DNA from 2 places in the Staphylococcus simulans genome. Region 2 is predicted to be linked to the other one. Evidence: predicted binding sites of a transcription regulator. Region 2 holds the regulator's gene; the other holds the start of a gene.
The links. The regulator LexA, encoded in region 2, represses DNA repair genes until DNA is damaged. The targets are predictions, from matches to a motif close to CGAACATATGTTCG.

Region 1 (3,436 bases), 620 kb from region 2:
GTAGATCTCGGGTTTTTACTTGTCGTTTTTTGGTCAATCGAAATTGCCGGAGATAACCCTTCAATCGTATCAACATCCGGCTTATCCATTTGTCCTAAGAATTGACGTGCGTAAGCACTTAATGATTCTACATAACGACGTTGACCTTCTGCATAAATCGTGTCGAAAGCCAAAGATGACTTACCTGAACCTGATAGTCCAGTCATCACAATCAATTTATTTTTAGGCAATTCCACATTGACACTTTTTAAATTATTTTCACGTGCACCTTTGACCACAATAGATGGATCTTTCTTACTCACACATGTCACCTCACCCTTCTGCTTTCAGTTCAAACAACATGTCTCTTAGCTCTGTTGCTCGCTCAAAGTCTAAGTCTTTCGCTGCTTGTTTCATTTCTTTTTCTATATTTTCAATTGTTTTTTCACGTTCTTTTTTCGTTAATTTCTTAGGTACGACTTTTTGTTCTTTTTCATTTTCTTCATCTGTTTCCACTGTCGCACTAATAACGTCATGGATTTTCTTACGAATTGTTTTCGGTGTAATACCATGTTCTTCGTTGTATGCTTGTTGAATTTTACGACGACGCTCTGTTTCATCAATCGCATACTGCATAGAATCTGTAATCTTATCCGCATACATGATTACTTCACCATGCTCATTACGCGCAGCACGGCCGATGGTTTGAATTAATGAACGGTTAGAACGTAAGAAACCTTCTTTATCCGCATCTAAAATTACAACTAAAGAAACTTCTGGGATATCGATACCTTCTCTTAGTAAGTTAATACCGACAACCGCATCATACGTACCCATACGTAAGTCACGAATGATTTCAATTCGTTCTAATGTTTTTATTTCTGAATGCAGGTAATTGACTTTAATTCCCGCTTCTTTCATATAAGTCGTTAAATCTTCACTCATCTTTTTCGTTAACGTTGTAATGAGTACACGTTCATTTTTATCAATTCTATCTTGAATTTCACTTAATAAATCATCAATTTGATTCTTCGTCGGACGGACATCTATTTTAGGGTCTAATAAGCCCGTTGGTCGAATAATTTGCTCAACAACTTCATCTGAATGTTCTAGTTCATAAGGCCCAGGTGTCGCAGTCACATAAACTAATTGATGTGCTTTCTTCTCAAACTCTTCGAATGTTAATGGACGGTTATCCAAAGCACTCGGAAGTCTGAAACCATGGTCAACTAAAACTTGTTTACGTGCTTTATCTCCGTTATACATCCCTCTGACTTGTGGTAATGTAACGTGAGATTCATCAATCATAATTAACCAGTCATCACCGAAATAATCTAATAACGTATACGGTGTTGAACCATAATCTCTTAAACTCAAGTGGACTGAATAGTTCTCAATTCCTGAACAAAAGCCCATCTCTCTCATCATTTCAAGGTCATAGTTCGTACGTTGTTCTAAGCGTTGCGCTTCTAATAATTTATTATTCTCTCTTAAATACTTTAAGCGATCTGCTAATTCTTTTTCGATACGTTGAATCGCTAATTCCAATTTTTCATCTCTAGTTACGAAGTGGGATGCCGGGAAGATAGAGAAGTGTTCTCTTTCACGTAATACTTCACCTGTTAAATAGTTTACTTCGCTGATACGATCAATTTCATCACCGAAGAATTCTACACGGATACACATTTCATCTCGAGACGCCGGGAAGACTTCTACTACATCACCGCGAACTCTGAATGTCCCGCGTTTAAAGTCGATGTCGTTTCTTGAATATTGAATATCTACTAATGCACGTAGAAATTGACTGCGATCCATTTCCATTCCTTGACGGACGTTAACTACTAAACTGCTATATTCAGAAGGATCCCCTAAACCGAAGATACTGCTGACACTGGCAACAACAATGACATCGTCACGCTCAAAGAGTGAACTTGTTGCTGAGTGACGTAATTGGTCAATTTCATCATTGATTGTCGCATCTTTTTCGATAAATGTGTCAGTAGATGGCACATAAGCTTCTGGTTGATAATAATCATAGAAGCTGACAAAGTACTCTACTCTATTTTCCGGGAAAAATTCTTTGAACTCATTATATAATTGACCAGCTAAGGTCTTGTTATGGGCTAATACTAATGTCGGTTTGCCCGCTTGTTGAATGACATTACTCATCGTAAAGGTCTTACCTGTACCTGTTGCTCCGAGTAACGTTTGGTGACGTTTACCTTCTTTAATACCCTTTGAAATTTTTTCGATAGCGGCTGGTTGGTCACCTTGCGGGGTAAACTCAGAAACAATTTTAAATGGATGATGTTCCATAAAATTCGGTATCCTCCTTTATTGACACTTCTATAGAAAAATATGAGTTTTAAAATATAAATAGGTTGAGACACTTATCGTCTGTCCCAACCATATACTTCATGTTGAGATTGCAATTAAGCTGGTTAATTCGCAACTTCTCAAAATCTCATTTCATCGTTCTATTTAGTCTTTCTATACTCTCAATTACTCTATTTCAAACTTTTTACATCACTATATATTGTAACAGATTCTGTCAAAAAGATACAAACATCTGTTCGTAAAACTACTCTTTTTCCCCAAACAAAAAGCACTTGTCTTTTTTAGACAAGCACCTGTTTCATTTCTATTCAACGATCATCTTCATGCTGTTTATGAAGACGCAATTGATCTACAATCACAAAACCAGCCAGCAGAGATACAACATCTATAAAAATAATCCATTCACTATGAAAGAATCCTTTATATATAGAACCGCCGATCAGCATTAATGTCACAATTGCGCCGACCCATTTATTTTTCGTTACTACACTAAATAGTACAACAAGTATGCATGGGAAAAATGAGGCACAAAGATACCAAATGAGAAGCATAAGCGGTCACCCGTCTCTTTTATTTAAAATCGACATTGTTAATTCTCGTAACTCTGAACGTGGAATGAAGTTTTCCGTTAACATTTCAGGGATGACGTTCTCGATAAAATCTTGAACGGACACTAAGTGATCAAACTGCATAATGGTTTCTAAAGACATTTCATAAATTTCAAAGAAAAGTGAGTCTGGATTACGCTTTTGAATTTCACCAAATGTTTCATATAACAAGTCGATTTTATCAGCTACTGCCAAAATTTGACCTTCTAAAGAATCATCTTTGCCTTCTTGCAGACGTTCTCTGTAAACATCTTGATATTCTTCCGGAAATTCTTCTCTAATAAAATTATCTACCATCTCTTCTTCCACTTGCGAGAACAATTTCTTCAAATCACGGCTGGCATATTTCACAGGCGTTTTAATATCCCCTGTAAATACTTCCGCAAAGTCATGATTCAAAGCTTTTTCATATAAACTTTTCCAATCAATTTCATTGCCATGATGTTCTTCTACTGTGGCTAAGTATTGCGCTATTTTCGTTACTTTAAATGAATGTGCTGCTACATTATGCT
Region 2 (3,436 bases):
GCAATTTTTGTGAAGCATCATGGCAAAAGAAAAGTTTAAAAGTTATAATCATTTCGAGTATTGAAGAAGATCAAAGGAGTGCAAAGATGCGAAAATTAGTCATTATTATCCATCCAGATATGGAAAACTCAGTAGTTAATCGTATGTGGAAAAATGCTTTGATAAACGAACAAATTGATGTGGTCGATTTATATGAATTGTACCCTGACAGAAACATTGATGTTGCACGCGAACAAGAAAGATTAATGAGTTACGATACAATAGTATTCCAATTTCCATTATATTGGTATAGTAGTCCGCCATTATTGAAACAATATCAAGATGAAGTATTTTTATTTAATTTTGCATATGGTCCAGAAGGAACGAAACTTCGTGATAAAAAATTTGCGATTGCGACGACAGTTGGCAGTTTAGAAGAAGATTATTCAGAAGAAGGTTCGAATCGATTCACGTTAGACACATTACTTTCACCATTCGTTGCGACTTTTAATTATATCGGTGCCCAATATAAAGGACACTTTGAACAATATGGTACAGTGAATCATGCGACGAAAAACGAATTGATTGAAGGCAGCAAGCACTATATAGAATTTGTGAAAAAGTTGTAAATAAAAAAGCTGAGATCGTTTTTTGATCTCAGCTTTCGTTTAATTAGAATAAATACTCTCCAAACTCTAAAGGTTCAATGTATTTGCCGTCTTTATCAAACACACGCATGTTACCGCCAGAGATTTCATCAATAAGTAAAACTTCACCAGTTTTTTCATCGCGACCAAATTCTAATTTAATGTCGTAAAGTTCTAAACCTTTTTGTGCAAGTTCTTCTTTAATGATGTCTGAAATTTTTACTGTTAATTTAGCAATTTCGTCGTATTCACCTGGTTTTAAGATGTTTAACGCTTCAAGACCTGCTTTGTTGATGAGTGGATCTTGTCTTTCATCATCTTTTAAAGTCATTTCTACATATGCGTTAAGTGGTGCGCCTTCTTCGATATAGTCACCGTATCTGCGGATAAATGAACCCACTGCGCGGTATCTGCAAATAACTTCTAATCCATGACCGAATACTGATACTTTTTTAACACGCATTTGACGATCTTCAATGTTTGCGTCGATATAATGTGTTGGAATGCCAGCAGCGTTGATTTTTTCGAAGAAATAACTTGTCATTTTAAGACCAGCTTTACCTGAACCCTCAACAGTTAAGCCAACTTGGTTTTCACCTGGATCAAATTTGCCATCTTTTCCTGTCATATCATCTTTGAAGAAAAGAACAATTTCACCATCTTTGTCTTGATAGACATCTTTTGTTTTACCTTTGTAAATTAAATCCATTTCATCTCACTCCTCAAGTATTACTCATGTTTAGTATAAGTGAATTTCTCTTTTATATAAATACAAAAGTATGAAAATATGATGGCATTGCTGCATTTTAAACTAAAAAGCAAGGTGCATGCAAGGCTAAAGCTGCTTTAAGATGCAAATTGTTTATGCACAGTATAAGAAATAACAGAATGGAGATAAACAGACCAAAATAATTAAAACACCCCATAATGTCTATGAATTTTGGACATTATGGGGTGTTAGTAGTTTACTAATCTAATTTGAATCTAAATAATTTGTCACGAACAAAAATTAAGAAGAGATGATATGCCTATGAACAGATACGATTGCCTACAGCTCTCTAAATAGACCTACAACTTTACCTAAAACAGATACATGTTCTAAATAAATAGGTTCCATTGTACTGTTTTCAGGTTGTAATCTATAACGATGTTTTTCTTTGTAGAAGCGTTTTACAGTTGCTTCATCATCTTCTGTCATAGCTACAATAATATCACCGTTTTCTGCGATAGTCTGACTTCTGACGATGACTTTATCTCCATCTAAAATACCAGCTTCAATCATACTGTCTCCAACAACATTTAAAATGAAAATGTCGCTGTTATGTGTTGATGTAAAGTGTTCTGGTAATGGGAAGTATTCTTCTACATTTTCTACTGCTGTGATTGGGACACCGGCTGTGACTTTACCAATAACTGGTACATGGATAGTACCTTCGATCTCAGCAGCATCTTCAATTTGGTCGCTGACAATTTCAATTGCGCGTGGTTTTGTAGGGTCACGACGAATATACCCTTTGCTTTCTAATCGTGATAGATGCCCGTGTACAGTAGAGCTTGAAGCAAGTCCGACTGCTTCACCGATTTCTCTGACACTTGGCGGATAACCTTTTGTATGAACGACTTGTTTTATATATTCATAAATTTCGCTTTGACGCTTCGTAAGTTCAGTCATTTATATGCACATCCTCTTCTAGTTTGTTCTTATTATATCACGTTAATATAGCCTTTACAAACATTTGTTCGTAAAAGTGTTGACACCGAACAATCGTTCTGATATTGTTTAAATACAAACAAATGTTCTAGGGGTGTTCGAATAATGATTAGGAAATATCAAACTAGTTTTTTACTATATACAGCAGTATTGTTAATGTCTTTTATGTTAGTTTCAGCGTTTTTAATCGGTGCAGAGCAGTCAAGTAATGAGGAACAAGTGTACGAAATGACAGATCATACACTTCCAACTAAGGTAGAACAAAAAGCCGAACATGAGCAACAATATATAGAACAGGGCGAACAAAATAACAGACCTATCGTCGCAACTGTTCACTGATTTAAAAATAAAGTGTATTGATTATACTGCTAACACGATGTGTTCTATGGTGTAAGGTTGCTGTAAGTGGGAATAAGTTTAGTAGAACATATTGATTTTATTTTGAGCGATTGTTTGCTAAGATAAATAATCATCAGACTAATGGAGGTCGATAGCATGGCAGATCAACATAAAGAAACAATTAACCGTATTAATGAACTTTCTAAGAAGAAAAAAGAAGAAGGCTTAACAAAAGAAGAAGCGAAAGAAAGAGCAGAGTTACATCAAAAATATCTTGAAACATTCCGCGAAGGTTTCAAACAACAAATTGAAAATACAAAAGTATTAGATCCTGAGGGAAATGATGTAACACCAGAAAAATTAAAACAAGTACAACGTGAGCAAAATAAAAGACAATAAAACTCAATATACTACAATAAATGTAGAGCTTTTAGAACAGAATAATTGATGTTCTAAAGGCTCTTTTTTCATGAAAATGTATATTTTGATTGTTTTAATCACTTTTATTATATTTGATAGCGATTTCATGAGGACAATAAATGTTAAACTTAACTGATTTAATGTATAATGGCATAAAATCATGCTGTATAGAAAGGAAGTTTTATTGATGTTCGATAAAAGAGATGAGCTTGCAATCAATACAATCAGAGCATTGAGTATTGATGCAATTGAAAAAGCAAATTCTGGTCACCCAGGATTACCGATGGGTGCTGCACCAATGGCATACACATTATGGACAAGACATTTGAACTTTAACCCT

Region 1: uvrB (excinuclease ABC subunit UvrB) is a predicted target of LexA. The motif match lies at 2,542-2,555, and genes of this name have one in related genera.

Annotation. Positions count from the first base shown of each region.
Region 1 is NZ_CP095100.1:2,202,144-2,205,579, forward strand. Features, by position in the region: gene uvrA (excinuclease ABC subunit UvrA) at 1-302, opposite strand, end outside; gene uvrB (excinuclease ABC subunit UvrB) at 313-2,295, opposite strand; gene MUA87_RS10370 (CsbA family protein) at 2,625-2,867, opposite strand; gene MUA87_RS10375 (YfbR-like 5'-deoxynucleotidase) at 2,874-3,436, opposite strand, start outside.
Region 2 is NZ_CP095100.1:1,579,042-1,582,477, reverse strand. Features, by position in the region: gene MUA87_RS07400 (NAD(P)H-dependent oxidoreductase) at 87-608, shown strand; gene MUA87_RS07395 (phosphoribosylaminoimidazolesuccinocarboxamide synthase) at 652-1,335, opposite strand; gene lexA (transcriptional repressor LexA) at 1,675-2,298, opposite strand; gene sosA (DNA damage-induced cell division inhibitor SosA) at 2,443-2,676, shown strand; gene MUA87_RS07380 (DUF896 domain-containing protein) at 2,833-3,075, shown strand; gene tkt (transketolase) at 3,284-3,436, shown strand, end outside.